Regions from separate parts of the Lysinibacillus sp. RS10 genome, predicted to be linked through region 1. Evidence: riboswitches for the same ligand, from Rfam matches in the RefSeq annotation. Region 1 holds a riboswitch; each other region holds the start of a gene.
What was found. A riboswitch is a leader RNA that binds a small molecule or an ion and turns the genes downstream of it on or off. The one in region 1 is predicted to bind cobalamin.
Positions count from the first base shown of each region.

Region 1 (5,604 bases):
GTCAGCAGCACGATGTTTTTTGCGCGAAAGCGAAGCGTCAGCAGCACGATGTTTTTTTGCGCGAAAGCGAAGCGTCAGCAGCACGATGTTTTTTCGCAAAAGCCCTTTCGTTCCCCTACTCGAGGTCTCATCTACTGCGCTGATTCCCAAAGAGCCGCCCAACCTCCACTCCAATCAACTTCTTCAAATGACATACGTTTTAACAAAATGTCATCCACAACTTTTGGTGATCAAACTATTTTTTAAAAACATTACCGCTTCGAATATATTCAACATCCGCAACTTTAAGTCTAAAATTAACAACTCGTGCGGCTGCAAATAAATAGTCGGATAGACGGTTTAAATACTTTTGCACAATTGTCGGCACGTCTTCAATTTCCTTCATAAGCGTTACCATTTGTCGCTCTGCTCTACGCGCTACTGTGCGAGCAATGTGTAAGGTTGCAGCTGCTGGTGCACCACCTGGTAAAATAAAGCGCTGTAATGGTGGCGCTTCATCTGACAATGCATCAATCCGAGATTCTAACACTTCAATTGGCTGCTCTGCAAGCTTATAATGACGTTCCTTCATGACATTAGCGAGGTCGCCGCCTGCATCAAAAAGTTCGTGCTGAATCGTTTCTAAATCAATTAGAATATCCTTGAATAGCTCACGATCTAATTCACTTACTGCCTTGCCAATAAAAGAATTCAACTCATCAATTGCCCCGTATGTCTCTACGCGCAAGCTATCTTTGTCGACACGTCCACCTATAAGACTAGTTTTCCCCGTATCGCCTGTTTTCGTGTAAAGCTTCATTTCTCTCATCTCCTATAATCAATTTTTATTCCGCATTAACGGGCAGCAATTTATTTGTGACGCCCACTGAATTAAAGCTTCACTTTATAATTTTTTATTGCCTGCACCGTTGTTTCAAAAACACCTTTACCAATTAACTTGCCTACAGCTGTAATTGGACCACCATACTGCATCTCTTCCCCTTTTTGTGTCGCCGCAATTAATAAACTATCGGTAGCAGTACCTGTTGCAATCGTACCACTAAGCTCATCACGAATACCTTCTGACTGCAATGCCTTTGTTTTCGCCTCATTAGCTGTCATCATTGCTTGGAAAAATGCTTCTTCTGATAAACAACCATTTATGATGACCCATGTATTTATAGTACCAATATATGGTTCATCCTGTCTTTCATGAGCACGTGACACATCAACGGCATTGCCGACTCCAGCTGTAACAGCAACAAATAGGCTACCAAAAGGAGCTTTAAATTCATTTATAGCTACAAGATTTGTCGGAACAGCTGTTAACATAACGACTGTACTGGTAGGTGAAAAATGCTCCTTTTGTAAAAATTCAGCGACCTCTTTCTTTACATCACTAATGACATAATCTATTGGTACAGAGCGATTTAATAAGCAATCATACCAACCAATACCGGGATTATGTACAGCTGAGGAAACCGTTTTTAACGGCAACTCTGATTGAAGCTGAATGTAATGCTCCGTAACAGTGAAATTTTCGTTTTTGATGACAGCACGTTGCTGATGTTCGACTGAGGCTGGCATCATTGTAATTTGAGGCTTTGGAATTTCAGGATGTGCATAAGTTGCTACTCGCGCATGATAGATGTCTTCAATTTGCGAAGCAATTAATACTTCATGTGGCGCTCCAAATGCTCGCATCCTTCCACCTTCCATTAGTAATAATTCATCACAATAAAGGGAAGCTAAATTCATATCATGTAGTACCATAATAACGGTTAAACCGCATTCAATTGCTTCCTTTCGTACCATATCTAAAATTTGACGTTGATGGGCAATATCTAGATGGTTCGTTGGCTCATCTAGCAGTAATATTTCCGCCGTTTGCGCAAGAGCCTGGGCTACAAAAACTCTTTGTTGTTCCCCGCCTGACAAAAATTCCATCGATGTCTGTTCATAGCGTTTCACACCTGTTTGCAGCATTGCATGTTGGATTGCTTGTTCATCTCGTTCAGTCCAACTTGAAAAGAAGCCTGTTTGATGGGGATAACGTCCAAGTGATACCGCCTCACGTACACTGTTTGAAAAGGCATTCGCATGTAATTGTGGTAGCACTGCCATTTTTTTTGCCAATGCACGTGCATTATAAGCGCTAATATTTTTACCGTCTACTACTATAGTGCCTGCAGTTGCTGGCAGTATGCCACTCATTACTTTTAATAGTGTGGATTTCCCACTACCATTCGGTCCTAAAATCCCTAGTACTTTTCCTTTTTCAACGGAAAAACTTATATCCTGAACGATCGGCACATCTTCATAGCCACCAGAAAGATGTTCAACAACAATCATGCCCGTCCCCCCTTGCTTCTACGTTGCTTATAAAAAATATAAGAAAAAACGGGCGCCCCAATAAATGCAGTAATTACGCCAATTGGTAGCTCTCTTGGCATAATAATTGTTCGTGCTATTAAATCACAAATAATGAGCAAAGTTGCCCCATTTAAAAATGATAATGGCAATAAATGACGATGATCTGAACCCCAAAGCATCCGCGTCATATGGGGTACAACTAAGCCAACAAAACCAATCGTACCAGAAACTGCTACAGCTGCTCCTGTCAACATTGACCCGCCTACCAAAATTATATATTTACTACGCTTAACATTAACACCTAAATGTTTCGCGCGTTCCTCTCCATATAACAAAACATTTAACTCGCGTCTTTGTGTCCAAAGCATAATTGAGCCAATGATCACAAACGGAATAATCATTTGAACAAAAGGCCAACCTCGCATCGATACTGAGCCGAGCAACCATCCCATAACTTGTCGTAGCTCCTCACCAGATAATGCAATCATTAAGGAAATTAAGGAACCTAAAAATGAACTAAAGATGATCCCTGTTAAAATAAGAGTCTCCATTTTTAGTGAGCGGTCTACTATTCTAGCAAAGCCCATGACAGCTACCATCGTTAATATTGCACCTATCATACTGAAGATTGGTAATGCATAATGGCCTACTACCGGGATTGATATACTAAAGAAAATCGTCATCACTGCGCCAACTGATGCACCAGAGGAAACACCTAACGTATAAGGATCTGCCAAAGGATTTTTTAGTAAGCCTTGAAAAGCAGCCCCTGCAATGGCAAGAGATGCTCCGACAAGTCCCGCCAACAGGACTCTAGGTAAACGAATTTTCCATAAAATATTGGCAGCTGTCTCATCAGCCGCCTTATTCCACAATACTTCTAGTGGAATATGAACTGAGCCTATCGCTACGCCACACCAGATGCTAATAATTAGAAGCGTAATTGCTGTTACATAGGCTATAATCGTTCTACTCATTTAAAGGCTCTCCCCCTTAGTCTATCTGTGCCTATATTCAACGACTTGTTCTTCTGATTTATCGATACATTTTGGCTTGAAATCGCCTAATATTGAGAATTTATCGACATCCATCTTACAAAACAAATACCCCTCATCAAAAAAGATGAGGGGATCAAATTTGCACAAAAATACGTATACAAAATCCACCACCCTATCCTCGTAGGCCGCAACGTGTTTTCTATAAAGGCAGGTCTCCTGGCTCGTGCTTCATTCGCTTTTTCAAGCCTTCCCGAAATTTTCAGTGGCGCAGATTGAAAAAACTCACACATACAGTGGCGGGACCGCATCGGAATAACACCGATTTCCCTTTTCACTTTACATAAGTAAAGAACCTTTATAATTTTCAGTTGATATAATTATACATGAAAAAAAAAGAGGCTGGGATAAAACTGGACAATACCTTAAAAAGCGCAAGAAATCAATTTTAGAAACGTTGATTTCTCGCGCTTTTCTTATGTGATTTTTTTTAATCTTGCTATAAAAATATACTTTTGTCCCAGCCTCTAATCTATCAGACTATATCTAAAAAATACTGTACCGTTTTCATTGGCTCACCAATTTCTCGCAATGACCATGTACTCTCTAAATAAATATCTGCTAGCTTTTCATATTTACCGCCGAATTTTTGTGCCCATTCGACTGCTACAACACTTTCATATACATGTGCCATTTTTTCTGCAACCTTTTTAGCCTCAAATGTTTTCGTTGCTTCATCCAAACGACTAAATGTTTGCAAAGTCAAGTCTAGTTTTACTAATCGCTCTGCTACAATTTCTACTAATGGACTGTCAGCTAGTTTTTCTAGACGTTCCTCCATGATACGAACAAATAATTCATGTGCATGAAACTTATCTACTAAACGAATGAGCTCCAATGCTAAAATATTGGCAGTCCCTTCCCATACAGTCAGCACCTGTGCATCTCTTAATAAGCGAGGTGTAACAAAATCCTCTATATAGCCATTCCCTCCGTGCAATTCAATTGCTTCACTAGCATAATGTACCGCTTGCTCTGCCGTTTCTTTTTTCATGATAGCAATATACAAGCGATTCATAATGATGTCCTGTTCATTGCCCTGTCCACTTGTTACTTTATCGTACAGCTGAATAACATCAAAAACAGTGGCAACTTCTACATGAAGCTTGGCAGCAAATTTCCCTAATGTATCTTGAATCATAGGATATTGCGTTAAAGGCTTACCAAATGCATGACGATTGGTTACATAATGCTTCGCCTCTAGATAACCGCGACGCATAATGCCGATAGAAGCAACTGCATTGCAAATTCTTGATAAATTAAGTGCCTCCAGCATATAATAAATCCCCTTATTCGGCTCACCGACAACATAAGCTAGTGCGCCATCAAATTCCACCTCACCAGAAGGCACTGCGCGAACGCCAAGTTTATCCTTTAAACGTCGAATGCGGAGGTTATTCACAGTGCCATCCTCATTCCGCCATGGAACCGCAAATAACGTCAAGCCCTTTGAGCCTGTCTGTGCCCCCTCCATACGGGCCAATACCATCGCTACTCCACACATTCCTGCGTTAGATGCGAAATATTTCTCACCAAATAAACGATACTGGTTGCCGTCTTTTCTCGCCTCTACAACATTCGCGCCAACATCAGAACCACCTTGACGCTCCGTTAAAAATGTAGCTCCCTCATATAACTCAGTATCTCCTGTTGCACAAACATGTGGTAAAAAGCGCTCCTTCACTTCATCACTTGCATAATGATCGAGTAAATAAGCCGTTGCCATTGTTAAAGTAACAGGACAGTAAAAGCCTGGCTCAGTATGGGACAGTATATAGCCTTGAGCAAAGCTATACACATAGTTGCCCTTTCTACCTAATTGCGGAATATCCTTATGCACATAGCCAACAATACCGGTATTGTATGTCTCTTCAATCGTTTTTTTATAGCCATCATTAACCCAGACCTCTGACACTTCTTCACCATATGCGTTATACCTTTGTAAGCGAGGTTCACCCTCTCTATCCGTATGTTTCGCTCTCACATCAATATCTCCAGCACAGAGCCCTCCGAAATCTGTTAGCTCGCGTGTTGCATATTCTGCAAACTCTTGATCTAGCATCATTTCTAAAATCTTATGAAGTGTATCGTCATCTTTAAAAAAATTCGTTGTTTTCATTTCTGCCTGCTGTAAAACCTTCATGCTATCTCACCTCTTGTCCCTTCAAAGATTGTTTTAATATTTTGCCTGCTGCAT
Region 1 covers NZ_CP167122.1:4,373,925-4,379,528, forward strand. The annotation lists gene ACB089_RS21980 (hypothetical protein) at 1-143, shown strand, start outside; gene ACB089_RS21985 (cob(I)yrinic acid a,c-diamide adenosyltransferase) at 236-799, opposite strand; gene ACB089_RS21990 (adenosylcobinamide amidohydrolase) at 871-2,331, opposite strand; gene ACB089_RS21995 (FecCD family ABC transporter permease) at 2,328-3,329, opposite strand; cobalamin riboswitch at 3,539-3,722, opposite strand; gene ACB089_RS22000 (acyl-CoA dehydrogenase family protein) at 3,883-5,550, opposite strand; gene ACB089_RS22005 (class I adenylate-forming enzyme family protein) at 5,552-5,604, opposite strand, start outside.

Region 2 (5,604 bases), 990 kb from region 1:
AGCTATAGATATATTTCCTACTAACAGGTGATAAAGCCCCCATGGTGCCAAAATAATAATAGAACCGAGGAAAGGAATAATATCAATTAGCCATATAATAATTGTCATCGTTATTGCGTATTTTGGTTGGATTAGTAATAGCCCAATAAGTGTGACGCCCCCAATAATAAAGCTAACGAGTAAATGTGCCTTCATATAGCCGAAAATAGCATCCTTTAAACGATTCGCGACGATTTTCAATTTATTTGCAGTGCTAGGCTTTAAATATTTATAGGTGATCTGTTTTAACTTGGGTAAATCTAGCATAAATAAAAATAGAGCAATCGTATAAACGAGAAGACTGATAAATAGGCTTGGGATTTCAGCAAAGAAGGCTGTAACTTTAGTATAATTAAAAAAGTTTAAAAAAGATTCTTCGATTTTCTTTATGAAATCCATTGTTGTATTTTGAAGCGAGGCACTTACTTCAGGAGGGAAGTCTTCTGTGTATTTAGAAATGTTTTCTTGCATACTAAGCCACATTTCTGATAGTTTTGAAATATAATAGGGAGCTTGCTTTGAAATTGAAATTATTTGCGACATAAGTTGTGTAATAGTAAAATAGCAAATAATGGTAATGAAAATAACGCTCACTATATAAATAAACGCAACTGCAATTTTTCGAGACATTTTCCATCTCCGTTTAAAGAACATAACAATTGGCTCTAAAAAAAATGCAGTAACACCAGCTAATATAACGGGAACGGAAACTGGGATAATAAAATATGCAGCTACAATTAAAGTAATAATCATAATCATTCTAAAAATCAGTTTCCTAGAATTAATTTTATTCATAAACTCACCTTCTTTGCGCAAAGTAAGTTTAGTGTACCATAAAACATAAAAATATTATTACGGTCTGAAACAATAAAGGTAGGGATGAATCATGGAAAAAAAGATTATGCAACTTTTTAGTAATTTAACAGAACGTGACAGCGATATTCAATATGAATCTTACGAAGAATTGATGAAAATAATGCAGGAACCAGTTGATTGGACATATGCAGTTTGGGAACAACTTGTTCAGGCTCTTACATACAAAAATGGGCATGTTCGTGCAAGCGCGGCACAAATTTTATGCGCATTGGCAGCAAAAAGTGATCCAGAAGAGAGAGTATTAGAGGATTTCTTAAAGATTTGGGCAGTGACCTATGATGAAAAAACAGAAACGGCGAGACATACTTTGCAGGCAATTTGGAAAATAGGTTTAGCGGGGAAAGTACAAAGAGATTTAGTCGTTTCATATTTGGCAAAAAGATTTCAAACATGCTTAGACGAAAAACAACCGGCATTAATGCGCTATGATATTATTGTATCTTTTAAAAAGCTATTTGATGAAACGAAAGACCCGAAGCTACTAAAAATTGCGGAGCGTTTAATTGCGGAAGAAAAAGATGTTAAATACAAAAAGAAATATATGAAAGCCATCCATTAAAGACGTGGAATGGCTATTTGTTTTGTGAAAATTCTTTCGCTAATAGAGAAATAGTTTATAATATATCAGGCGTGCTGAGTAGGAAAATATAGGTTTATTATTGACCGATCATAGGATTTTTTGTGCTAACGTATGCCTATTTTTAAGGCCCATCACCACACCTGACAAATAGGAAAAAATAAAAGGAGTTAAACAATGAGCATTTATAATTATTTAGTCAAGAAGCCAAACGGTGAGATATTATCAATGGAAACTTATCGAGGAAAAACGCTGTTAATCGTTAATACAGCAAACAAGTGCCGTTTTACATATCAATTTGAAGACTTGCAAAAAATGTATGATAAATATGGGAAGGATAATTTTGTCGTTTTAGGTTTTCCTTGTGATCAATTCGATAATCAAAATCCTGAGGATGGCGAACAAACTACACACCTTTGTAAAATCAACTATGGTGTAACATTCCCAATTTTTGAACTGGTGCAGGTAAATGGAGATGCGACACACCCATTATTCAATTATTTAAAGCACGAGATAGATTATCGCGAATTTGGCAAGGCAAGTATGCAGGAAAAAATGTTAGCGGAAGCAATTATTCAAATTGCGCCTAGTTTTTTAGACGGTCGTAATATTCGCTGGAACTTTACGAAATTTTTAATAGATATAAATGGTAAGACAGTTGCCCGCTTTGAACCGACAGATTCACAGCTAGATGTTGAGCAAGCTATTGAAAAAATTTTATAAAACTTTGAATCAATACTAGAATCTGTTCTTGATTAAAGATGTATGCTGATGAAAGCACCTAGTGTGGAGGGAGGATACGTTTGCAGAGAGCGTTCCCCCGCAGAATGTGCAGTCAAGTTGAAGAGCCATAACTTTAAATCTCTTGAATTTAGATTAGAGAATCATTTTGTATAGCTATGTAGAAATAGGTTTACTATTGTTCGTATTCATGTGTTTTCCGTGCATTTCAAAGCTATTTTTTCCTATCAATATGTGTTAAACTGCTTTACAAGTGAATTATTCTTGCAAAATAAAGGTGTTAACAAGCATAATTGGGAATTCGGTGAAAGACCGAAGCTGTTTCCGCAACTGTAAGTACAGGAATCATAAAAGATATACCACTGTCGAAATATCGGATGGGAAGGTTTTTATGACTCATGACATGATTGGATGTACAAGCCAGGAGACCAACCTTTATTTGAACGTATAGATACTCTTCGGAAGCTAGGAGGATATGCGGCAAATACATAGGCTTTGTCGTGTCTATGCGACACTATTTATGCTATTTTCGTCGTCCCTTAGGAGTAGGGTCGACGTTTTTTTATGTATACTCACTTTTAGTAAGAATTTTTCACGAAGGAAAGCGGGGACTAGATTTGAAAAAAGATGCACGTTATTCTTGCTATCCATTTATGCGTGAAAAGGCATCAACAGTAGATTTTGAAATTCGAACAGATAGTCTTACAACACATATGGGTGTCGCTTTAGTAGCAGTAAATAAAGAGACAGTAAGGGTAGTGGCAGATGATTTATTAACTTTTTTGCCAATGGCTTACCATGTAAATGGCTCCGTCCGAGGGAAATTAGCAGTAACTGAAGATGATTTAGCGTGGCTTAGTGATCGTTATGATTTTTATGTTAGTCATGTGAAAGATGAGATTCAGAATTTTGTATTACCGCAAGGAACAGAGGCTGCTGCTGCATTACATGTATGTCGTAGTGAGGCGAAAAAATCATTCCGTATTTTACACAAAGTTTCTGAGGAACGGGAAGTACCAGCTATTCTATTTGATTTTTTAGGATTACTAGCCAATATATTTTTTGTTATGGCTGTCTATATGAATCAGCGCGCTGGTATTGCTGAAATACCGTTTATTAGTAAGTCATACCCAATGAAAAAGAAAAAGGAGAATCAATGAAATGAAGAAATTGTTTAATCTACAATGGCTTTCTGTATTAATGTTAGCACTCGTATTAGTAGGCTGCGGCACAAAAGAGAATGCTAACAAAGACACTGTTTCTAAGGACGAGCAACAAACTGAGAGCACAAGCTATAAAGTTACGGATGATCGTGGTGTAGAAGTAGCGTTTGATGCAGTACCTAAAACTATTGTTTCATTACAACCAAGTAATACAGAAATTTTATTTGCTCTAGGCGTTGGCGATAAAATCGTTGGTGCAACAGAGTATGATACGTATCCAGAAGAAGCGCAAAAAATTGAGCGCGTCTCTACTGCTACAACTTTCAATAGTGAGCGTATTTTAGCGTTAAAGCCAGATGTTGTTATTTCCTATACAACTGGTGGTGATGATGAAAACTTAAATGCGCTAAAAACTCTTGAAGATGCAGGAATTAAAGTTTTTGCCATCCAATCGGCTGCTTCATTTGATGATGTTTACGGGGATATCCAACAAATTGCATCTGTCATGGGAATTGAAGATAAAGGCGAAAAGTTAAATGAAGATATTAAAGCTAAAATTGCGGAAGTCCAGGCAAAAGTCAAAGATGTAAAAGAACCAAAAAATATTTACTTAGAAATTGGTCCAAAGCCAGACATCTATACAGCTGGTTCTGGTACATTCCAACAAGAGATTTTAAATGCTGCAAATGTGAAAAATGTATTTGCTGACGTTCAAAGCTGGGCAAAGGTATCTGAGGAAGATGTCATTGCGAAAAATCCAGAAGTCATTTTAACAACAGTAGGATATGTAGAAAACTCAGTGGGAGAAATTCTTGCACGTGATGGATGGAATTCAATCACAGCCATTCAAAACAAAGCGGTTTATTATATAGATACTGATATTTCAAACCGTCCAGGTCCACGTATTGGTGAAGCTGTTGAGCTGGTAGCAAAAGCAGCATATCCTGAGTTATTTAAATAATCTATATTGAAAAGTATTTTAGAGCTGTCCTTTATCAAGGGCAGCTTTTTTGATGTTGGGTGAATCTAATGATAGTTGCTCGGTTGGGGAGGTAAAGTGCTCCGCTTCGATGAAGAAGTGCTCGGATATAGCCTTACATCACTCAGCTTGAGATTAGCTGATGACATTTCCTAGTGCGAAAATTGGTATTATAGCGAATTGTTATATAGAATATAAATAAGAATGTTTATTAACAGAGGGAGGTGCAGTGAATGAAACAGTTTGATATGAAGATTATTCCGTTTGAGGCTGTTCATAATTTTCGTGATATGGGTGGATATAAGACGAGAGATGGGCGTTCTGTAAAGAATGGCTTGTTTTATCGTTCAGCGGCGCTTGGCAAAATGACGAAAGCAGATAAGGAGCTATTTGGAACGCTAGGTGTGAAAACAATTTTTGATTATCGCGACAACCATGAGGCACAAAATAATCCTAATCCGATTTTCCCGCAAGCTAAATATATTCAAATTCCAGCAAAGGGCAATCATGCTTTTGAGATGCCTACAAACGCTGGAAAAAAAGATTTTTATAAGGTTGTAAATCCAGAGATGTTCCGAGAATTTTATGCACAAATGCCTTTTAATAATGCTTCGTTTAAGGAGTTAATGGTAACGATTCAAAACCCTGAAAATTTAGGGCTTGTACATCATTGTGCGGTAGGAAAGGATCGAACAGGTATCGGTGGTGCACTTATTTTGCTCGCTTTAGATGTACCTGAGGAAACAATCATGGAGGACTATTTAGATACAAATATACATTTACGGTCCTTGGTAGAACAGATGGCTCAGGCAATTCAGCAGGATTACAATGATCGAGAATTACAGCAATTTTATGCATTAATGTCTGCCCGTGAGGATTATTTACAGGCGGCATTTGATGCAATGGATAACCGATTTGGCTCAAAGACAGCATTTTTAGAACAAGAATTTGGTCTAACAAAAGAAAAGCGTGAGCAATTACAGGCGCATTGCTTAACTTGATAGGAAACCCTTTCACACGGTCGTGAAAGGGATTTTTTGTGAAGTGTTAATCTTTTTGATAATTAATACTAAAACTCTTTACAGCCTAATAATCTATGATAAGATACTATTATTTTATGACGCGTACAGGAGAAGTGAAACGTATTGGCAGATCCAATAAGAGAAAGTGTGAGAAAAGAGACTAACAAGTTAAGTTTGTTTCATTTAACGTGGCCGATATTTTTAGAA
Region 2 covers NZ_CP167122.1:201,583-207,186, forward strand. The annotation lists gene ytvI (sporulation integral membrane protein YtvI) at 1-834, opposite strand, end outside; gene ACB089_RS01170 (hypothetical protein) at 926-1,474, shown strand; gene ACB089_RS01175 (glutathione peroxidase) at 1,670-2,215, shown strand; cobalamin riboswitch at 2,492-2,685, shown strand; gene ACB089_RS01180 (hypothetical protein) at 2,851-3,393, shown strand; gene ACB089_RS01185 (ABC transporter substrate-binding protein) at 3,395-4,357, shown strand; gene ACB089_RS01190 (tyrosine-protein phosphatase) at 4,609-5,376, shown strand; gene ACB089_RS01195 (MATE family efflux transporter) at 5,521-5,604, shown strand, end outside.
Region 2: another riboswitch for cobalamin. It lies ahead of ACB089_RS01180 (hypothetical protein); the one in region 1 lies ahead of ACB089_RS21995 (FecCD family ABC transporter permease).

Region 3 (5,604 bases), 2.5 Mb from region 1:
ACCTTCACGCAGTGTAAAGACATGCTCATTTTGTAATACTTCATGATTTAAATCTTGTACAAGTGCCCGCGCATGCTCTGTAGTCGGCACACGGTACCAATTCCCCTGAGGATAAGCGATAACAACACATGCATCCTTACATCTACCATTACAGCGTGTCCTAGTCGTATGTATGTCCTGATCAAGCGCTTGCATTTGTATTTCATCACGGATTGCCTGTGTAATTTCCTCTGCATCTTTTTTCATACAGCTACTGCCATTGCAAATAAAAAGATGCGTTTTCATCCCCTCTAAATTCCAAGTTGTCATTGTTGTTCTCCCCTCATTTGCTTTTAGGAAAAAGAAAAAACCTTTACTCTAGACGAAGAGTAAAGGTTTAGTAGAAGCCAAATTAAAACGAATATATACAGGTACTCGCTCTCGCTTCAACTTCTCCCTCCGAAAAGTTTGCATGCATTTATCACAATAAGCAGGTTTCCTGACTTAAGCTTCCTTTTACTTTCGCGCCTTCCTAAGTTTTCACTAGTGGCATTTGCGATTTCATCAGCTATTACAGTAGCGGGGGCTGTATCGGATTTTCACCGATTTCCCTATTATCTCGAAAATATTCAAGCACTTATTGATGTTTTATATGAAATTGTTTAACTTCTTTCAGCAAGTCTCCCACCTGTATAGGTGGTGAGATGAATACGGGTTTTTATTTTTCAGCAAGTGTCCAAACATCCGCTGAAAGAAGTTAAAGCCTCCGGCGGATGTCACGAAATCGGAAAGGAGTTCTTTGTGCAAGCACAAAGCCGATTCCGGACGCAATTATGCCGAGGCATAATTGATTGTGATAGAAAACTGTCTCTATCATATCTTAATTTTTAAAAATTTCAATATTTCTTTCTCAAATTGCGACATTTTTATTAAAAATTCAGAGAAAACACGAAATTTTTATCTGTATTTATCTGAATTTTCGACATTGACCTTTAATTCTAAAATTTTTATAAAAAGTATAGCATATATGTGGAAATTCATGTTACACTTTGTCGTGAAATCTCACAACTTCATTCTTTTTCGGTGCGAAGTGTATACCATTTCGCTTAAAAGGGAAGCCGGTTCAAGTCCGGCGCGGTCCCGCCACTGTACTAGGGAGTTTTATAGATCATGTCACTGTCCAAAGGATGGGAAGGCCTATAAAACGTTGAACTAAAGCCAGGAGACCTGCCGAAAAATATGTGATCGTTTCAACCTACGAGGATAGGTGTGCGGCTTAGCAGATTAAAATTTTATTTGCCTCTTTTAGCTATGCACTTTTCCAAAGTCGGAGAAGTGCTTTTTATTTTCATTCAGAAGAGACTCCATCTCATGGTGGTAGATGTTTACAGATATAGCCAAAACACCTCCTGAATGAAAATAAAGCCTCCGGACGCAATTACGCCAAGGCGAAATTGATATCGTTCGCACGCTACATTCGAAAAATATAATGTTAGGAGGAGAGATTTTGAAATTCTCACGTTGGAAGCTTAGTTATTTCTTGCTGGCATTTTTATTTGTGCCAAATCGTGCATTTGCTATGCATATCATGGAGGGCTTTTTGCCGATTGAATGGGCAATTTTTTGGTGGGTCTTATCGATCCCATTTATTATTTTAGGATTACGCTCTATTCGTAAAACCATTGATGAAAATCCTGAAACAAAAATGATACTAGGTTTATCCGGTGCCTTCGCCTTTGTATTATCAGCCTTAAAAATTCCTTCTGTAACGGGGAGCTGCTCGCATCCGACAGGAGTTGGACTTGGGACTGTTCTTTTTGGACCACTAGCTATGAGTGTGATTGGGACAATCGTTTTATTATTCCAATCTTTACTTTTAGCACATGGTGGGCTTACAACATTAGGGGCAAATGCATTTTCTATGGCAATTGTTGGTCCTATTATTGCTTACTCTGTATTTAAGGGCGCACAAAAAATGGGGCTATCATTTTCAATAGCTGTTTTTTTAGCAGCAATGCTTGGTGACTTAGGTACATATGTTGTTACATCTGTACAATTAGCTCTTGCCTTCCCTTCTGAAGTAGGAGGATTTATGGCATCATTCACAAAATTTGCTGGTATTTTTGCATTAACACAAATTCCGCTCGCGGTTAGTGAAGGAATTTTAACAGTGATCGTTATGAATTTCTTGAAAAAATATAATGTGAGCGAACTAAAAGCATTACGTGTTTTCTCAGCTAAGGAGGCACACTAAAATGAAAAAAAATTTACTGCTCTTGGCAATTGTTGTGTTTCTAGCTATCATTCCTCTTTTTATCCAAAAGGGTGCAGAATTTGAGGGTGCTGATGGCCAAGCAGAAGCAGCAATTGGTGAAATTAACGCTGACTACGAACCATGGTTTGAAAGCATTTGGGAGCCACCAAGTGGTGAAATTGAAAGCTTATTATTCGCTCTACAAGCTGCTATCGGCGCTGGATTTATCGGCTATTTCATCGGCTTTATGCGCGGCAAACATAAAGAAGGTTAAACGATATGTTACTCATTGATAAGTATGCTTATTTGAATAAGCTAGCGTCAGTTCATCCGCTAGAAAAAATGACGTTATCCTTAGGACTACTATTATTGTCGCTGATCATGAGAGATGAACGAATTTCACTCATTACATTTATTGTAATGAGTGCTTTTACCATTTTAAGCGCAAAAATCCCAGTTAAATATTATGCAAAACTGCTATTACTACCGGGATTTTTTTTACTTTCTAGTTTAGTATCAATTTTAATTTCTATAGCCCCATCAACAAGCACTCTCCCTACACATATTTGGTCATTTTCTATTAACGGTTGGACAATTTTTGTAGGGCGCGTGAGTATAGAAACAGCCCAGCAGCTTTTTTTCATCGTCCTTGGTAGCATTAGCTGTTTGTATTTTTTAATTCTTACAACATCCGTACAATCGATCTGCTATGTTCTACGACTATGGCGACTTCCCACTTTATTTGTAGAGCTAGTGGAACTAACGTATCGATTTATTTTTATTTTTTTAGACAGTATGCAAAAAATTCATCTTGCCCAGCAGGCTCGATTAGGTTACCGCTCCCCTATGCAATGGCTACGCTCAATTTCAATGCTAATTGCAGCTTTATTTGCCGAGATGTTTCAGCGAAGTCGTGAACTAAACAATGCAATGCAGGCACGCGGTGGAGAAACTGTCTATTGGCAGGAGAATGTTACCTATTCCATGAAAAACTGGCTAGGTATGGCTGCTATTTTTATTTCCCTTATCATTTATGGAGGTTTTTTCTGATGACAGATTTATACTTTGAACTAAAACAATTATCCTACGCTTATGCAGATGGAACCCATGCTTTGACAGATCTTACACTCCAAATTCCAAAGGGGAAAAAAATCGCTTTACTTGGTCATAATGGAGCTGGGAAATCGACTTTATTCCAGCATTTAAATGGCATTTTAAAGCCTACCACTGGAAATATATCCTTTTGTGGCAAGGAACTTAACTATAGTAGAAAAGCATTAAAAGAATTGCGCCAACAGGTTGGAATTGTTTTTCAGGATGCAGACAACCAGCTTTTTTCAGGTACTGTTATGCAAGATATTGCATTTGGACCTTTAAACCTTGGTTGGACAACTGAAAAAATTGAAGAGAATATTGCATGGGCTGTTGCTCAAACTGAAGTTGAACCATTACTCGATAAACCGATCCATTTTTTAAGTGTTGGCCAGAAAAAACGTGTTGCAATGGCTGGAGTACTAGCGATGGAACCATCTGTTTTATTATTAGATGAACCAACAGCTGGACTTGATAATTATTATGCTGCACAAGTTTTACAGTATTTAGCTAAATTAGAGAATGGTGAACGGACTATTTTACTGGCAACGCATGATATCCCATTAGCTTATGAATGGGCAGACCAAATCATCGTGATGGAAGCTGGAAAAATCATTTATAATGGGGACCCTGTTGAGTTGTTCTTTCAAGAGCAATTGCTTGAACGGGCCCATCTCGAACGCCCATGGGTCTTTGAAATGGCGATTGCCTTGCAAAATAAGAAACTATTTGAGAAAAACATTACAATGCCTCGTTCGAAGGAAGATTTACAAAAACTTATTGAGCAGCTTTAAGACGATGTTTTAAGGATATAACATTTCTTGGACTATAGTTGCGTGTTTTCCACTTGTAGGGCTCATTACCATAACGTGTGGTTGATTGTAGTGAAGGCTGGGCGCTTATAGCTGATACACTTCCCTTAACTACAATCTAAAAGAGTGACTCCCCCCGACCTCTCGCACCACCGTACGGACAGTGCCTTTCAGTAACGAATATTACCTGTTGTCTCAAGGATGTGAAATCATAGACTTTTTATAGTCCTAATGAGGGTATTCGTTCTCCCTTCCCTTTCACTAAGGCTAGTTTACTGATACAAATTTTCATAGATTTTACATAAAGGAAAAATATAGATTGGTACTTTTGGAAAAATAACATCTTATTTACGAAACTTTTCTATCATTCATCCGTAATAGTATAGATGTGACTTATATTAAACACTCAAGGAGGTAATACAGTTGAAGAACTGGAAAAAGAAATCATTTGCTATAGTAGCATCTGCTGCACTAATGGTGCCTACTGCTTCTGCCTTTGCTGAAGCACCACAAAAAGCAGAGAAGAACCCAGAGTCAGTGAAAGTAGCTAGCAATCAGAAACAAACAGAAAAGAATCAAAAAGAATGGATTAGTAAGGATACAATTATCGTCAAACATTCTGGTCTTGATAAGAATGTGCATAAAAAAATTGGCGCAAAAGTAATCCGCTCTATTCCTTCATTAGGTTACGATGTTATCCAACTTAACAAAGGAGTAACTTTAGAAAAAGCAGTTTCATATTATGCAAATCAAAAAGGGGTTAAGAATGTTTCCCCGAGTTACATGTATCATTCCTTTGGCAATGGCGGAGACCCAAAGAAAAATGATATGTATCATTTAAACTTACTTGAAATTGATAAGGCCCTAGAATTAGCAGGCAATAACGAAGTAAAAGTAGCGGTTATCGATTCTGGTGTGGATTTTAAACATCCAGATCTAAAATCTCAAGTGCTTCCACCTTATAATGCAGCAGCACCTGCCAATACTACTAATACTGGTGATCACGGAACACACGTAGCAGGAATTATTGCTGCGGCAAAAGATAATGCTGTGGGAGGACATGGGATTAATCCAAATGCCAAGATTCTTCCAATTGATGTATTCAACGGAAAAGCTGGAGCCAATGATTTCGTCATTGCACAAAGTATCCTTTACGCTATTGAGCAAGGCGCTGATGTTATTAACATGAGTCTTGGTGGGTATGGACAATCTCCACTAATGAAAGATGCTGTTCAGAAAGCGATTGATCAAGGAATTACCGTTGTAGCGGCTGCTGGTAATGAATCGACAGATAATTACTCCTTCCCTGCTTCTTACGAAGGCGTTATTAGCGTAGGTTCTACGAATGATAGAAACAAACTATCAAGCTATTCAAACTATGGCCCATCGGTTGACCTAGTAGCTCCAGGTGAAGAAGTATACAGTACAGTTCATGATGAGAAAAAAGGATCTTCCTATGTAAAATTT
Region 3 covers NZ_CP167122.1:1,883,456-1,889,059, reverse strand. The annotation lists gene ACB089_RS09650 (ferredoxin) at 1-309, opposite strand, end outside; cobalamin riboswitch at 451-635, opposite strand; cobalamin riboswitch at 1,044-1,229, shown strand; gene ACB089_RS09645 (energy-coupling factor ABC transporter permease) at 1,487-2,233, shown strand; gene ACB089_RS09640 (energy-coupling factor ABC transporter substrate-binding protein) at 2,235-2,507, shown strand; gene cbiQ (cobalt ECF transporter T component CbiQ) at 2,513-3,283, shown strand; gene ACB089_RS09630 (energy-coupling factor ABC transporter ATP-binding protein) at 3,283-4,119, shown strand; gene ACB089_RS09625 (S8 family serine peptidase) at 4,561-5,604, shown strand, end outside.
Region 3: another riboswitch for cobalamin. It lies ahead of ACB089_RS09645 (energy-coupling factor ABC transporter permease); the one in region 1 lies ahead of ACB089_RS21995 (FecCD family ABC transporter permease).

Region 4 (5,604 bases), 1.6 Mb from region 1:
TATAGTTTTAAAAAATTTTTATTAGGCTTTTCGTTTTGTGGATAAGATTTCCAAGGACGTATGCTTTGTAAATAAGTTGATTGGAGTGGAGGATGGGCGACTCCCTGGGGATTAGCGCTAGAGGAACGAAGGCTAAGAGCATCACGTCTGTGATAACGCCTTCATGACCTACATCAGTGCTGTTGCTGTCGCTGCGCTTTCGCACAAACAAAACCCTCTGCTGCCGCTTCGTTAGCACTACGCTTTCGCGCAAAAAACATCTGTAGGCCCGAGACCCTGGAGCGCAGCGGATGTTTTCTGTGCGAAAGCGAAGCGACAGCAACAAAGCGCCCAGCCGGAACGGAAATCAACCTCACGCTATGATGAACAATGTTAAAAAGAAAAGAGGGAATGGAATGGATCGACAAAGATTAATGAAGTTGACACTCGTTGCCATGGTAGCGGCAATTTGTGCAGTTGGGGCAGTTATTAAAATTCCAACACCATTTATTACAACTGCTGCGCTGGACGCTGCTCCTGCATTTTTGAGCGTTGTATTTTTATCTCCAGTATTGGCTGGGGTTGCAGGGGCAATTGGGCATTTTATTACGGCCTTAACCTCTGGCTTCCCACTTGGACCACTCCATATTATTATCGCAGTAGAGATGTTTATCGTTGTATGGATCTTCGGAGTGATGCATAAAAAAGGAATGCATTTCTGGAAATGGCCTGTGGCACTGATTTTAAATGGCGTTGTGGCACCATTACCGTTTTACTTTATCATTAGTCCGGCATTTTATTGGGCATCTCTTACTAGTCTTCCGTTGGCAACACTAATTAATTTAGTCATCGTTGCAGTTGTAATGCCAATTTTATCTAAAGTATTTGTGCGTAAGGCAGGGCGATTACATTGAGAAATGCCATAAAAGTAGGTGAGCTGATTGCTACGACAGATAATGCCGCAGCCATTGGTGAAAAACCACAAGATGTTGTGTCTGCCTCAGATCAACTCACGGCATACTTGACAGCACGTGTTACTTTTTTAGAGCAGCTTGCCGCAAATGCTTTACCTACACATGTCCTACTCGCTAATTTTTCAGGGGATGCGGCATGGTCTCGTTATGTGGCAGGTATTCAGCAAGTTTTTGATGAAGCTGGTCTTATTTGTCCACAAATAGACGGTAGCACTGAGTCCAATATGCCGACTGTACAATCTGGTTTGTCCATAACGATGCTTGGTGAACAGCAGCAACGTACACCATATAAGCATGAACATCTTATTTGGTATACATATGGACTGCCGCTTGTTGGCAATGAAGTCCTTGCACAGCCTGAGGATGTTGCCCAGCTACAGCCTATTTTTCAGGCATGGAAAGAGGAAATTGTACAGCAAGTTTGGCCAGTTGGATCAAAAGGTTTGCAAGCAGAATTTACCCGTCTTTTTGGTAATCAACAGGTCAAAAGTTCGTTAAATGTTGAGAAAACGGCTGGTCCATGTGCAGTCATTTTACTCGGAATACATCCAGAAAAAGAGCAGCTGGCACAAAAAATCTTTCTTAGAAATTTTGAGAAACTACGTAAAACTGCATTGTAATTGGGCTTGCTTCGAGAAAAAGTAGTGCGTAAAAAAAATCAAGGGGCAAAACACCTATTGCAACAATAAACACAATATGTTAGATTTGTTTAGAAATTAAAACACAATATATAGTATTTTGGACGAGCGGTACCAATGTGGTTTAAAAGGGAATTCGGAAAAAGAGTCATCTTATGCCGAAGCTGTCCCCGCAACTGTAAGTGCTGACAAATGATGAAGAGGCCACTGTTAACAATGGGAAGGCGATCATTTGGAGGAAGCATGAGCCAGGAGACCTGCCGATTGTTCAAGACAGCGACACATTCTTCGGGGATTGAGAAGTGGAGGCGAGAGATTTGTTCACTTCTTTGTGTGCATGTCCTTCATTTCCATTTCCGATTTTACAGCGATCACGCAACCGATAGAGGACGCGTGATCGCTTTTTGTGTTGTCTGGAGAAAGAAAGGGAGAGTATGTGTATATGACAATTCAAATCGAACAGCAAATTGCTAAGCTAAAGAAAAGTTACACGGAGGATGAACTTGAAAGTTTTGTAAGGTTATCGGATCGATGGCTACGAAAAAATGACGATGCCACATTTGAGGCATGGGCGGATGCGATGATTTTACAAACGCTTAGCCTAATTGATGAAGAGGAGCCATATTGGACATTTGTTGCAGCGCAAATTTATTTAGAAAAATTATATGACCAGTTTGCAATGCGTCGCGGTGTTTCAGTAAAAGATGTATATCAGGTTTTCCCAGCACAATTAGCACGCTATACAGAGGCTGGTTTGTATCATGAAAGTTTAACAACAAAATATAGTGAGCAGGAGCTTCAGGAACTTGCTACATATTTAGAACAAAGTCGAGATGAGTTATTTACATATATTGGCTTAAAAACATTAATGGATCGCTATGTTGTCCGTGATTATACGAAAACTCCTGTAGAGTTACCACAGGAACGTTGGATGGTCATTGCGATGACATTGATGCAGGATGAAACAGAAAATCGTTTACAAAAGGTGCGAGAGTCTTATTGGGCGATGAGTAATTTATATATGACTGTAGCCACTCCGACATTATCGAATGCAGGGAAAACGCATGGCCAGTTATCTAGCTGCTTTATCGATACAGTAGATGATAGTTTACAAAGTATTTATGACACAAATACAGATGTTGCAACATTATCGAAATACGGTGGGGGCATTGGCGTTTATATGGGCAAAATTCGTAGCCGAGGCTCATCTATTAAAGGTTTTAAAGGTGCATCAAGTGGCGTATTGCCTTGGATTAAACAGCTTAATAATACGGCAGTTTCAGTCGACCAGCTTGGTCAACGCCAAGGAGCTATTGCGGTCTATTTAGATGTTTGGCATAAGGACGTCTTTACGTTTTTAGATTTACGTTTAAACAATGGGGATGAGCGTTTGCGTGCCCATGATATTTTCACAGGATTATGCTTACCGGATTTATTTATGGAGACAGTTGAGGCACGTGGGGAATGGCATTTATTTGACCCACATGAAGTACGAGAGGTCATGGGCTTCTCATTAGAAGATTTCTATGATGAGAAAAAAGGTGACGGCTCCTTCCGTACAAAATATGCAGAATGTATCGCCAATCCTTTATTAAGCCGTGAAGTCGTACCAGCGATCGATATTATGAAGCGTATTATGCGCTCACAGCTTGAAACAGGCGTGCCGTTTATGTTCTATCGAGATGAAGTCAATCGCATGAACCCGAATAAGCATGAGGGGATGGTTTACAGCTCGAACCTGTGCACAGAAATTTTTCAAAATATGTCACCCACTGAATTCGAATCTATTACCCTTGAAGATGATGTTATCGTAACACGTCGTAAGCCTGGAGATTTCGTTGTATGTAACTTATCATCTATTAATTTAGGCAGAGCTGTACCGGCTGGTGTTCTAGAACGATTGATCCCGGTGCAAGTACGTATGCTAGATAACGTTATTGCTCTAAATACAATTCCAGTAAAACAAGCAGAACGTACGAACTTACGCTACCGCGGTATCGGGCTTGGAACATTTGGCTGGCACCACCTATTAGCTTTGAATGAAATTCAATGGGAGTCTGAGGAAGCTGTAGAATTTGCGGACAAGCTATATGAGGAAATTGCCTATTTAACGATTCGTGCTTCTAACGATTTGGCAAGTGAAAAAGGTGCTTACCCATTATTTGAAGGCTCAGATTGGCATACTGGTGCGTATTTTGACAAACGTGGCTATGACAGTGATAAATGGAATGCGTTACGCGCAGCAGTTGCTGATAACGGTATGCGTAACGGCTATGTTATGGCAGTTGCCCCTAACTCATCAACATCTATTTTAGCGGGTAGTACGGCAACGATTGATCCAATCTTCCAAAAGAGTTATTCAGAGGAGAAAAAGGATTACAAAATTCCAGTAACCGTACCAGATCTATCACCGACGACGACTTGGTATTATAAATCAGCTTATTTCATCGATCAAAATTGGACAATCAAGCAAAATGCTGCACGAGCTCGTCATATTGACCAAGGCATTTCACTTAATTTATATGTTCAAAATACGATTAAGGCAAAGGATTTACTAGCACTACATATGAACGCTTGGGCGAGTGGTGTGAAAACGACTTATTATGTACGCTCAACGTCTGTAGAATTGCTAGAATGTGAGTCTTGTGCAAGCTAGGAGGAAGTAACGATGACAACGATTACGAAACGACAAATTATGGATAAAGAAGCGCCGAACCGTTCAACAGGGATTGTGAACGGACGCTCTTCTAACATTTTAAACTGGGATGATGTGCGTTTTAGCTGGGCTTATCCAAAGTATAAAAAAATGCTTGGTAACTTCTGGACACCATTTGAAATTAATATGAGCAATGATGTCAAGCAGTTTCCTGAGCTATCAGCAGTTGAACAGGAATCATTTTTGAAAATAATTGGTTTACTAGCACTTTTAGATAGTGTACAAACAGATTTTGCTGGTAAAGTAGCAGATTATTTAACAGATTCAAGCTTAAATGCATTAATGATTATTTTAGCGCAGCAAGAGGTTATCCATAATCACTCTTATTCCTATGTGCTATCAAGTATTGTAAACAAAAATGAGCAGGATCGTACGTTTGACTTTTGGCGTACGGAGCCTGTGTTAGAGCGACGCAATGATTTCGTTATTAAAGGCTACCATGCATTTTCGGAAGAGCCATCTGTTGAAAATATGCTAGAAGCGATTATCTATGATGTGATTTTAGAAGGTTTATTCTTTTATTCTGGCTTTGCGTTCTTCTATCATTTAGCACGCAATCAAAAAATGGTGGCCTCGTCAACGATGATTAATTATATTAATCGCGATGAGCAGCTTCATGTCGATTTATTCATCAAAATTTATCAAGAGCTATTAGCGGAATATCCTGAATACGATACACCTGAACGAGCAGCACGTGTACAGGAAATATTCCGTGAGGCCGTACAGCTAGAGGTAGATTGGGCCAATGAAGTGATTGGCGATAAAATTGATGGCCTCGATGTGGAAGATGTCCATGATTATGTGCACTTCTATGCCAATGTTCGTTGTAATCAGCTTGGCGTTGAGCGTCCATTTGAGGGCTATCGCAAAAATCCATTGAAGTGGGTTAAAGCTTACGAGGATGTGGACTTAGGAAAAACGGACTTCTTCGAGCAACGTTCGCGTCAATATGTGAAGGTTAATGTAGAAGATAACGGGTTTGATGATTTGTAATGCTAAATACACCTCAATGTTGAAATAACATTGAGGTGTATTTTTTTGAGAGTGCTCAGGGTAGGGGAAACGCTTAGGTAAAAGAAAGAGCTGCTCGGGCTAAACTGCAATAAACAGTAGGCGTAGATTTATATTATCGTACTAAACTATTTCTCACTAAAAATCGATCATTAAATGTGATCGGTACGCCTTTCCCGTTCTTTTCGGCGTGAATATGTAAATGTGGTTCGCTTGTATTTCCCGAGTTTCCTACTTTCCCAAGTATTTGGCCCGTTGTTACTTTTTCTCCTTTTTCCACCACTAT
Region 4 covers NZ_CP167122.1:2,776,555-2,782,158, reverse strand. The annotation lists gene ACB089_RS14210 (ECF transporter S component) at 396-893, shown strand; gene ACB089_RS14205 (hypothetical protein) at 890-1,573, shown strand; cobalamin riboswitch at 1,684-1,871, shown strand; gene ACB089_RS14200 (ribonucleoside-diphosphate reductase subunit alpha) at 2,034-4,247, shown strand; gene ACB089_RS14195 (ribonucleotide-diphosphate reductase subunit beta) at 4,260-5,300, shown strand; gene ACB089_RS14190 (M23 family metallopeptidase) at 5,434-5,604, opposite strand, start outside.
Region 4: another riboswitch for cobalamin. It lies ahead of ACB089_RS14200 (ribonucleoside-diphosphate reductase subunit alpha); the one in region 1 lies ahead of ACB089_RS21995 (FecCD family ABC transporter permease).